DNA from 2 places in the Ligilactobacillus sp. ESL1201 genome. Region 2 is predicted to be linked to the other one. Evidence: predicted binding sites of a transcription regulator. Region 2 holds the regulator's gene; the other holds the start of a gene.
The links. Region 2 encodes NrdR, which represses ribonucleotide reductase genes. Its sites were predicted from a motif close to ACACNATATATNGTGT; they were not measured.
Positions count from the first base shown of each region.

Region 1: nrdD (anaerobic ribonucleoside-triphosphate reductase) is a predicted target of NrdR. The motif match lies at 3,064-3,079, and genes of this name have one in related genera.

Region 1 is NZ_CP196362.1:1,932,459-1,937,479, reverse strand. Features, by position in the region: gene ACSYSK_RS09345 (CopY/TcrY family copper transport repressor) at 1-194, shown strand, start outside; gene ACSYSK_RS09340 (cupredoxin domain-containing protein) at 204-575, shown strand; gene ACSYSK_RS09335 (cupredoxin domain-containing protein) at 591-860, shown strand; gene ACSYSK_RS09330 (copper-translocating P-type ATPase) at 861-2,789, shown strand; gene nrdD (anaerobic ribonucleoside-triphosphate reductase) at 3,144-5,021, shown strand, end outside.
Region 2 is NZ_CP196362.1:1,174,017-1,179,037, forward strand. Features, by position in the region: gene thrS (threonine--tRNA ligase) at 1-85, opposite strand, end outside; gene dnaI (primosomal protein DnaI) at 368-1,294, opposite strand; gene ACSYSK_RS05955 (replication initiation and membrane attachment family protein) at 1,309-2,664, opposite strand; gene nrdR (transcriptional regulator NrdR) at 2,688-3,158, opposite strand; gene mutM (DNA-formamidopyrimidine glycosylase) at 3,182-4,018, opposite strand; gene polA (DNA polymerase I) at 4,030-5,021, opposite strand, start outside.

The DNA.
Region 1 (5,021 bases), 760 kb from region 2:
CGACGGTTTTCTCACAGCTGTGTGCAACTAAAAAGGGAAGTGTGCTGGCGGATTTGGTGCGCCAAGTGACGTTGAGTCAAGCAGATATTGCTGAACTACAACGGATTTTAACGGCTAAAGCGCAAACGGCGCCGACTCAAGTTGCTTGTGATTGCCTGACCACTGCACGGTGTTGCTGTCACCAAAATAGTTAGGAGGCTGTTATGATTAAAATCATTGTTTTACTGCTCGGACTGGTGCTGATCGCTTTTATCGTTTGGTGGTTTTTCGGTAAGCATGACGTTGAGGTCCAACGAGCCGCAGTGACACAAAACGAACAGAGCGTCGACATTCAAGTTAAGGGTGGCTATTCACCCGAACAGGTAGTGTTACGACAAGGGGTACCGGCGACGCTGAATTTTACCCGCACGGATCCGTCGAGTTGTTTGGACCGGGTCGTGTTTGCGGATTTTGGCATTAACCGTGCTTTGCCCCAAAATCAAACCGAACACATTAAGATCGACACCTCTAAACCCGGTGAATATGGTTGGGCGTGTGGCATGGATATGTTTCACGGTAAAGTGATCATTAAATAATGGGGAGGAATTAAAATGAATACAACACAACAAGCAAAAGTGACGGTGGCAGGAGGCTACGAGCCAGAAGTAGTGGAGTTGAAGGCAGGAGTTCCTACGGAATTGACCTTTACGCGGACTAACGAACAGGGCTGTTTAGATGTCGTTCATTCTCACGAACTGGGATTTGAAACCGAGTTGCCGCTCAACCAGCCGCAGACAGTTAAATTGCAGGCTTTAACGCCGGGCAAGTATGATTTTAGTTGCGGGATGGACATGTTTCACGGCACGATCGAGGTTAAATAGATGAAAATTACGACGCGCTTTTGGCTGTCGTTAGTTTTAGCGTTGCCCATGTTACTGGAAATGATCTTGCACCCGCTATTTGGTTGGATGCTGCCAGGGGGTAAGTGGACGATGTTTGTGCTCACTACGATCGTAATGGTACTGTCAGCGCGGCCGTTTATCACAAGCGCGTGGGCGGCGTTTACCAAACATCACGCTAATATGGACACCTTGGTGGCGCTAGGAACGGGCACGGCCTATCTTTATAGCGTGTATGCGCTGTTGGCCGCCAAGGAAGTCTTTTTTGAAAGTGCTGCTTTTGTGATTGCGTTTGTTTTATTAGGACAGGTGCTGGAAGAAAAGATGCGCAATAACGCCGCAGGTGCACTGACTAAATTGTTGGACTTACAGGCTAAAGAAGCGGAAGTTCAGCGGGGAACGGAATTTGTCAAGGTTCCCGTTGATCAAATCGCGGTCGGCGATCTGATCCGGGTCAAACCGGGAGAAAAAATCGCTGTCGATGGGGTCGTTACGAGTGGAACGTCGAGCGTTGACGAGGCGATGGTCACCGGGGAAAGTTTGCCGGTCACTAAAACTACCGGTGCTACCGTGATCGGGTCTACGATCAACCAGACGGGGACTTTTGTTTTTCAGGCCCAAAAAATCGGCAAAGACACGATGTTAGCGCAGATCGTCGACTTGGTCGGTAAAGCACAAAACAGTCACGCGCCGATCCAAAAATTAACGGATAAGGTAGCCGACGTTTTCGTGCCGGCAGTCGTGATCTTGGCCATTTTGACGTTTTTAGTCTGGTACGTTGCATTGGGTGCCAGTGTGGTCAAGGCTTTGTTATTTGCGGTCTCGGTTTTAGTGATCGCTTGTCCGTGTGCCTTGGGACTAGCGACGCCTACTGCTTTGATGGTCGGAACTAATTTAGGTGCTAAGATGGGAATTTTAATCAAAGACGGGACAGTTTTAGAAGCCGCTAACGATGTTCAAACGGTCGTATTTGATAAGACCGGAACGCTGACTAAGGGGACCCCGCAAGTTACTGATGTGGTCGGCCCCAAAGATGAGGTATTGAGTTTAGCGGCCAGCTTAGAGGCTAATTCGGAACATCCGTTAGCCGCAGCGATTATGACGCGGGCCCAGGAATTGCAGTTAGAACTGCAGTCGGTAACGGATTTTCAGGCGCACGAAGGTCAGGGCGTGACCGGCAAAATTGCGGGCCAGGCAGTTTTTGTCGGTAGGTCTGATGCGGAAATGAATGCAGAGCTGAAAACTAAGTTAGTAAAGCTGCAGGCCGCGGCTAAAACGGTGGTCTTGGTGGGTAAAAATGAACAGGTCATTGGCTTGATCGCCATTCAAGATGAGCCTAAAGAAAACGCGGCAGCTGCACTGACGGCTTTGAAAAAGCGGGGCCTGAAAACCGTGATGCTGACTGGCGATAATCAGCGGGTAGCGGCTACGATCGGCAAGCAAGTTGGGATCGAACGCGTGATCGCGCAAGTGTTACCGGCGGATAAAGCCGCACAGATCGAAAAGTTACAACAGGATGGTAAGGTAGCGTTTGTCGGTGACGGGATCAACGACGCACCGGCATTGACTACGGCAGACGTCGGGATCGCGATGGGTTCCGGCACGGACGTAGCTTTAGAGTCCGGAGGGATCGTGTTGGTCAAAAACGACCTGATGGATGTTTACCGGGCACTAGAGTTGAGTAGAAAAACGTTTAATCGTATCAAATTGAATTTATTTTGGGCGTTTATCTACAATATTTTGGGCATCCCGGTGGCGGCCGGGGTATTTGCGGGCTTCGGACTGGTGTTAAGTCCGGCGCTGGCAGGACTAGCGATGGCGTTTAGTTCGCTGTCGGTGGTCACGAGCTCGGTGCTACTAGGAAAAAACAAGCTGCGGAAAGCGGCGCTTAACAGTCGAGGACTAGCCTAGGTCAGCAATAAGTCGGTTTAGGACTTGTTGTTGACCGTAGCTAGACACAGACTGTTGCCGCTTGGAGCGCAATTAGACAAGCTGTGAGGCAAGCCGCTTAGCAGTCGTGGACTAAGGGCACGGCGAAACAAATCCTGTACTTGGATTTGATTTGACGTGTGCTTAGGACCCTAGACTGCTGGCTTGCCGAGCGCAATTAAGCAAGTTGTGGAGCGACCCGCTTAACAGTCGCGAGTTAGTCTAACTGATGTTTAGTTGATAAAGTTTACTGTATACACCATATATAGTAAATTTTATTTTTTAATTTCCACATATTGTATTTAGGCGCTAACTGCACTACAATGGTGGGTGGAAATGGCGGTGTTAAAAATGGAAGCAACGAGTGTTGAAACTAAAAAGGTGCGGGCCGATTTTCCCGCGGAGGTCAGTAAACGTGATGGCGCAGTTTTGCCATTTCACAGCTATAAGTTAATGTACATACTGGAAAAATTAGGATTGGCAGCCGTGAGTGCTGAATTGTTGGCGGCTTTTAAATGGGAGGATCGTCAGCAAGTGACGACCGCGCAGATCGCCCAGCAATTCGTGACGGTTTTACAAAATGCCGGCTATGACAAAGAGGCGCGGCAATTTCAAGAGTACCGCAAACAAGACGAACAGCGCTGGCAAGAACAGACTGATCCGAGTTTGCGGTTGCAGCGCCTGCAGGGTAAGGACCCGACGTTAGTCAACGAAAATGCTAACAAGGATAGCGACGTTTTTAACACGCAACGTGACCTGACTGCGGGTGCCGTGGGGAAAACTCTGGGATTAAAGATGATGCCAGAACACATCGCTAAGGCTCATTTACGCGGCGACATTCACTATCACGACTTGGATTACACGCCGTGGAGTCCGATGACTAATTGTTGTCTGATCGATTTTAAAGAAATGCTGACCAATGGTTTTCAAATCGGTAACGCGGCGGTAGAAAGCCCGCATTCGATTCAAACTGCGACGGCTCAAATGGCCCAGATTATCGCAAACGTTGCTTCCAGCCAGTACGGTGGTTGTTCGGCAGACCGGGTCGACGAAGTGCTAGAGCCATTTGCACGCAAAAATTACGATAAGCATTTGGTTGAAGCGGCCGAACTGACGGAAAAAAAGGACAAACAGGAACGCTACGCGCAAAAACGAACTAAAAAAGATATTTACGATGCGATGCAGGCCTTAGAATACGAGATCAACACCCTGTTTTCTTCACAGGGACAAACGCCGTTTACGACACTCGGGTTTGGTCTAGGGACTTCATGGATCTGCCGCGAGATTCAAAAGGCAATTTTACAGATCCGGATTCAGGGCTTAGGCAAAGAAAAACGGACTGCGATTTTTCCTAAGCTGGTATTTACCCTGAAAAAGGGACTGAATTTAGCGCCGACAGACCCGAATTACGACATTAAAGAGCTGGCCGTCGAGTGTGCGACTAAACGGATGTACCCCGATATTTTGATGTACGACAAGATCAAAGAGATCACAGGCAGTTTTAAGGCGCCGATGGGTTGCCGCTCGTTTTTGCAGGGTTGGCGGGATGAAAATGGTCACGAAGTCAATGCGGGACGGATGAACTTAGGCGTCGTGACCGTCAACTTACCGCGGATCGCCTTGGAATCTCACGGCGACCAACAGCTTTTCTGGCAGATCTTTGCCGAAAAAATGCAACTCGCTAAGGACGCGTTGGAATTTAAGGTTCGAAGAGTGCTGGATGCAACGCCTAAAAATGCGCCGATTCTGTATCAGTACGGTGCGTTTGGCAAGCGCTTGGCTGAAGACGGCGACATCAACAGCTTATTTAAAAACGAGCGGGCGACAGTTTCGCTGGGATATATCGGTTTATACGAAGTCGGGACGGTCTTTTACGGGCCTAACTGGGAACACGACGAACAGGCGCACGAATTTACCCTGAGCATTGTGCGCGAAATGGCCACTAAGTGTCAGGAATGGTCGCAAGAAACGGGCTATCACTTCAGCGTCTATTCCACGCCCAGCGAGTCGTTGACCGACCGGTTCTGTCGTTTGGACACGCAAAAATTTGGTAAGATCAAAGACATCACTGCTAAAGAGTACTATACCAATAGTTTTCATTACGACGTGCGCAAACACCCGACGCCGTTTGAAAAGTTGTCGTTTGAAATGGACTACCCTAAATATGCCGCTGGCGGGTTTATCCATTACTGTGAGTACCCGAACTTGCGCCAA
Region 2 (5,021 bases):
TCGCAGCCGCAACATCTTTAGTCGTTGCTTCAGCCGCAAATTCTTTGATTGCTCCGTCTGGAAAAGTTAACTTAATCTGTGCCATTGATCTTCCTCCTCAATTTAAACGCTAAAAAAAGTCCCTGATGCAAAATTGCATCAGGGACGTCATTAACGTGGTTCCACCCTTTATTTAAAGCGCTTGGCTTTCTCAAATGTTCTTTAACGGAAACGACCCGCATCTAGATGTTTGTGCGAAAGTGGTAGGTAGCTTTGTATAGAAGGCTTGCAGTCACCGACCTTCATCCCTGATTAAAGCACCGTTTGTCTCTCGTTGTATTTCCAATTTAAACACTATTAACTTAAAATAACAAGTCCTTTTTTAATTTTAAGCTAAATTTCTGCGATTTTTTCCGATCACCTGGTACTCGGTCGCTAAAAACCGAATGCGTTCCATGATTCGTTTAGCTTTCAGCGGTTCGGCTTCTCCGCGGTTATTGACCGTCAAATACTCTTCTTCCAGTTGTGCTAACGATAAATTAGAACTAAAAAAGGTAGGCAGTTCTTCTTGCATCCGGTACTGTAAAATAACGCCTAAGACGTCATCGCGTAACCAACTGCTCATCTGATCGGCGCCCACATCATCAAGCATTAAAATCTGCGTTTGCTTGATTTCTTCTAGCAACCGCCCAGTCGTGTTGGTCCCAATCGAATTTTTCATTCGCACCGCAAATGAAGGGTAGTGAACCAGTGTCGTACTGTAGCCGTCTTGCGCCAATTTATTAGCCAGTGCCGCCAATAGATAAGTCTTGCCGACGCCAAAACTACCGGACAGATACATTGCCCGGTGAAACTGCTGCGGCTGTGCTTCAAACTCAGTCAAAAATCGCAGTGCGGCGTTTAACGCCTCTTCTCTGTCGGTAGGATCGTAGTCACTTAATTGTGCCAGCCGTAACGACCGCGGCAAACTGACCATCTTAACGCGTTTTTCTAGTGCGACCTGTTTTTGTTGTTGTACCAATTTAGCCGTCGGTGAGTACAAAACTTCGATTTGGTTGCCGCTGAGTGTCAGTGTCGGAAAATAGCCCGGCATAAACGTTTTTTCACCGGCCGCCAATTCCTTTTTAAACGTCACAAACTCGTATAATTTACTGCTGGCCCGCAACACATCTTCTGTGGTCAGCTGCTCACGGTGAGCCTGTAAAAAGTGTGCCACGTCCGGATCATTTAGTACCGCTTGGCGTAGCCGCTTGTAGCGCGCTCCCCAGTTGTTAGTTTGCAACTGTTTAGTCAATTCCTTGCCCAGATTCTCCATACTTCACCCCCTGCTTAGTTTTGCTGGTGTTTTTGCTTTAGTTGAGCCAGTCGTTGTTGTAATTCCGTTTGTAATTCCCGTGAAACGCTGTGCTGTTGGACCGGCTGTTTTTCGTTAGCCCACTCAGGCAGTTTTTCTTTTTGGATTATCTTTTTGGTCCGCCGTTTAGGACGCGTAAATTGCTGTGTTTTATCTTGCTGTCTGCGCACTTCTTGCATCGCTTGAGCGGCCGTGGTGATCTTTTTTTTCGACCAATCTGCCGCAATTTTTTCAAAATAATTCTTATTCATGCTGGCATTATCCTGGTCGCTTAGCAGGTAATGAATTAAGACGTTCAACACCTCAGCGGGCAATTTTTGCTGCTTGACCATGTTCATTACCGCGTATTTTTCCGCATCGGTGACCGCCACGTTAGTCTCTTGTTTGAGCACGGCTAAAAATTCTAAGGGACGGTAACTTCGACAGGCGGCTAACAACTGGGCATCTTCTTGGTTGCCTTCAGTCGGTGAACTAGTCACCTGTTTATTAGCACTTTTTGGTTGGACCTGGGGGTTTTGTAGTTGAAATTCAAAATTACGGTGCGCCAGTTGCTTAAAGTACTTAAAATTCACCTGGTTACTTTTTAGATCGACTGCTTGCTCTAGTAACTGGACTAGTTCAATTTCACCCAAGCCATACAACAAGCTCACGGTTTTGATCGTCTCCAAGTGTGCCAATACATCTTCTTGGTCGACAAAGGATTTAGCCAGTAATTGTTTAAAAAATTGCAGATCCAGTTGGCTTTTTTCATCAGCTATCCGGGGCAGGGATGGTGTCGCAGATCGTGGGTGTTGCACCGTCGCTCTTTTTAATAAGGTTTGCTGTGACAAAGTGAAAACGTCTAAAAATGACTGCGTCACCTCTTTAGCCTGACCGTAATTAAAACTGGGCGGGCATAGCGTATGTTGCAGCCTGTTAAACGTCGTTTGCCCGACCGTTTCAAATAATAAAGTACTCAACAAATCGTCGGCAAAAAATGCCGGAGCCGTCAGTGGTTTTTGAACCTCATAAAGAGTTAATTTACCCAAACGGTCAGTTTGTTGAAAAGAACGCAGCAACCCCAACCCTTCTAGCAAACTGCGGGCCGCTAAAAATTCCTGTAACCCCAGCGACAATCCCGTTAACAACACGGTATTCAACGAGCGCTTAACGAGATCCGGGTGCGCCTGTCCTTTTTGACTCAAAAAAACGTAAGTGCCGTAGGCCGCGGTACTCATTAACGGCAAGTAAAGATCGACTAAAACTTGTTGATCAGCGGCGTTTAACTGACTAGCGGCAATTACTATAAAACTGTCTTTAGGAGAAATTTCCCTTAGTTCTTGTTTTGTCATTTGACTCCTCCTAAAGTGTGAACTTAATCATTTTTGTGGGCGTCTCGTTTCATCAGTTCATCGACTTCGGCCGTAAACGAACCCATATCCTTAAATTCGCGGTAGACACTGGCGAAGCGAATATAAGCAACGTCATCGGTCTCGGCTAGCTCGGCCATCACGTATTGCCCGATCAGCTGGGTCGAGACCTCATTTTCTCCCCTACTGCGAAGCTGATTTTCGACCCGATCGACTATCGCGGTCAAACGATCCATTCCCACCGGCCGCTTTTGTGCCGCCTGCATGATCCCTTTTAGGACCTTGTCGCGTTTAAATTGTTCCCTGTCCCCGTTTTTTTTGATCACTAATAGCGGGGTTACCTCTAAGCGTTCAAACGTAGTAAAACGAAAACCACAATGTTCACATTCCCGGCGTCGTCTAATTGCCCGCCCGCTATCTGCCGGACGACTATCGATGACCCGCGAACCACTTTGATGACAGTGGGGACAAACCATCTTGTTCACCTCGAATAAATTAATTAAATTTTAACACATAGTTGCTGACAGTGGGGACAAAAATGAGTCCCCCGCTGTCCGACTTTGATCTTAGCGATCGGCGTTTGACAGCGCGGACACGGTTGGCCTTTTTTACCGTAGACACATAGCTGTTCTTGAAAAGAACCGCTGTGAGCGAAAGCATCGGTAAAAGTAAAGATCGTCGTCCCGTGCGCCGCCACCGCTTTTTTTAATTCCAAGATAATATTATCGTGCAATTCTTGTGCTTGCGCGCGCGTCACGGAACTACAAGGCGTTTGTGGGTGCAGCTTAGTTAACCACAAAACTTCATCGACGTAGATATTGCCTAATCCCGCCACCAGCGTTTGGTCCAGTAATGCCGGTTTTAACATTTTCTTTTTCTTAGTCAACGCCCGGTAAAAGTCGTTAACGTTAAACTGTTCGGGTGTAGGTTCCGGACCGAGCTTTTTTAGCGCTGGTAAGTCGTTTTCCGCTCCCGTGGTCATTAACTGCATCCGCCCAAATTTACGCACGTCATTATAACGCAACTGGCTGTGATCGGTCAGCTGAAATACCACGTGCGTATGTTTATCTAACGGAGCGGTAGCACTTTTAACACTATACTTGCCTTCCATGCGTAGGTGCGAAACCATCGTTAGCTGGTGAGAAAAGCGAAAAAGCAAGTACTTGCCCCGCCGGTCGATTTTTTCAAAGGTCTGTCCTTGCAACGCTGTGACAAATTGCTGTGGGTCTCCTTGAATGATCTTCGGGTATAAGATATCGATATCTTGGATCTTTTTTCCCAGTACTAAAGCACTTAAACCTCGTCTGACTGTTTCTACTTCTGGTAATTCAGGCATAGTTTCTCCTTTTATTTAGCATCAAACCATGTTTTACCGTGGGCACAATCAACTTTTAAGGGAACCTGCAGCGAAACCGCAGAGTCCATCACTTGTTTCACCGTTTTGGTAAATAGTTCTAATTCTTCCGGTGGAACTTCAAAGATCAGTTCGTCATGTACCTGTAGTAACATCTTGGTTTGCATCTTTTTTTGCGTTAATTCTTTTTGCATATTAAGCATGGCAACCTTGATTATATCGGCCGCGCTGCCTTGGATCGGACTATTCATCGCCGTTCTTTCCGCGAAGGAACGCACGTTATAATTTTTATGGTTAATGTCTGGCAAATAGCGCCGCCGGTGAAAAATCGTTTCGACGTAGCCATTTTTTCGGGCACTAGCAACGATTTGTTCCATGTACTTTTTAATACCGGGAAAGGCTTCAAAGTAAGACTCGATAAACTGCTTAGCTTGTTTACGCGTGGTCCCGATATTTTGAGCCAAACCGTAATCGCTAATACCATAAACGATCCCAAAGTTGACCGCCTTAGCCCGCCTGCGCATCAACGGCGTCACTTGCTTAGGATCCGTTAAGTCAAAAATTTTCAGCGCGGTCCTAGTATGAATATCTTCTCCTTGCAAAAAGGCTTCTTGCATGTGCTGGTCTCCCGAGATATGCGCCAATACCCGTAATTCGATCTGCGAATAATCGGCCGAAAAGATCTGCCAGCCGGGCTTTTCAGCCACAAATGCCTGCCGGATCTGGCGTCCTTCCGCCAGCCTGACCGGAATATTTTGCAAATTAGGATCGACCGAAGACAATCGGCCCGTCGTAGTTAAGGTCTGAGTGTAGCGTGTATGAGCCTTTGAATCACTTTCAAAGACCACTTTTAACAACCCCTCAATGTATGTCGATTGCAGCTTGGCTAACTGGCGGTATACCAAAATATGGTCAACGATCGGTGACATTCCCTGCAATTTTTGCAAAACGGCGACCGCCGTGGAATAACCCGTCTTCGTTTTTT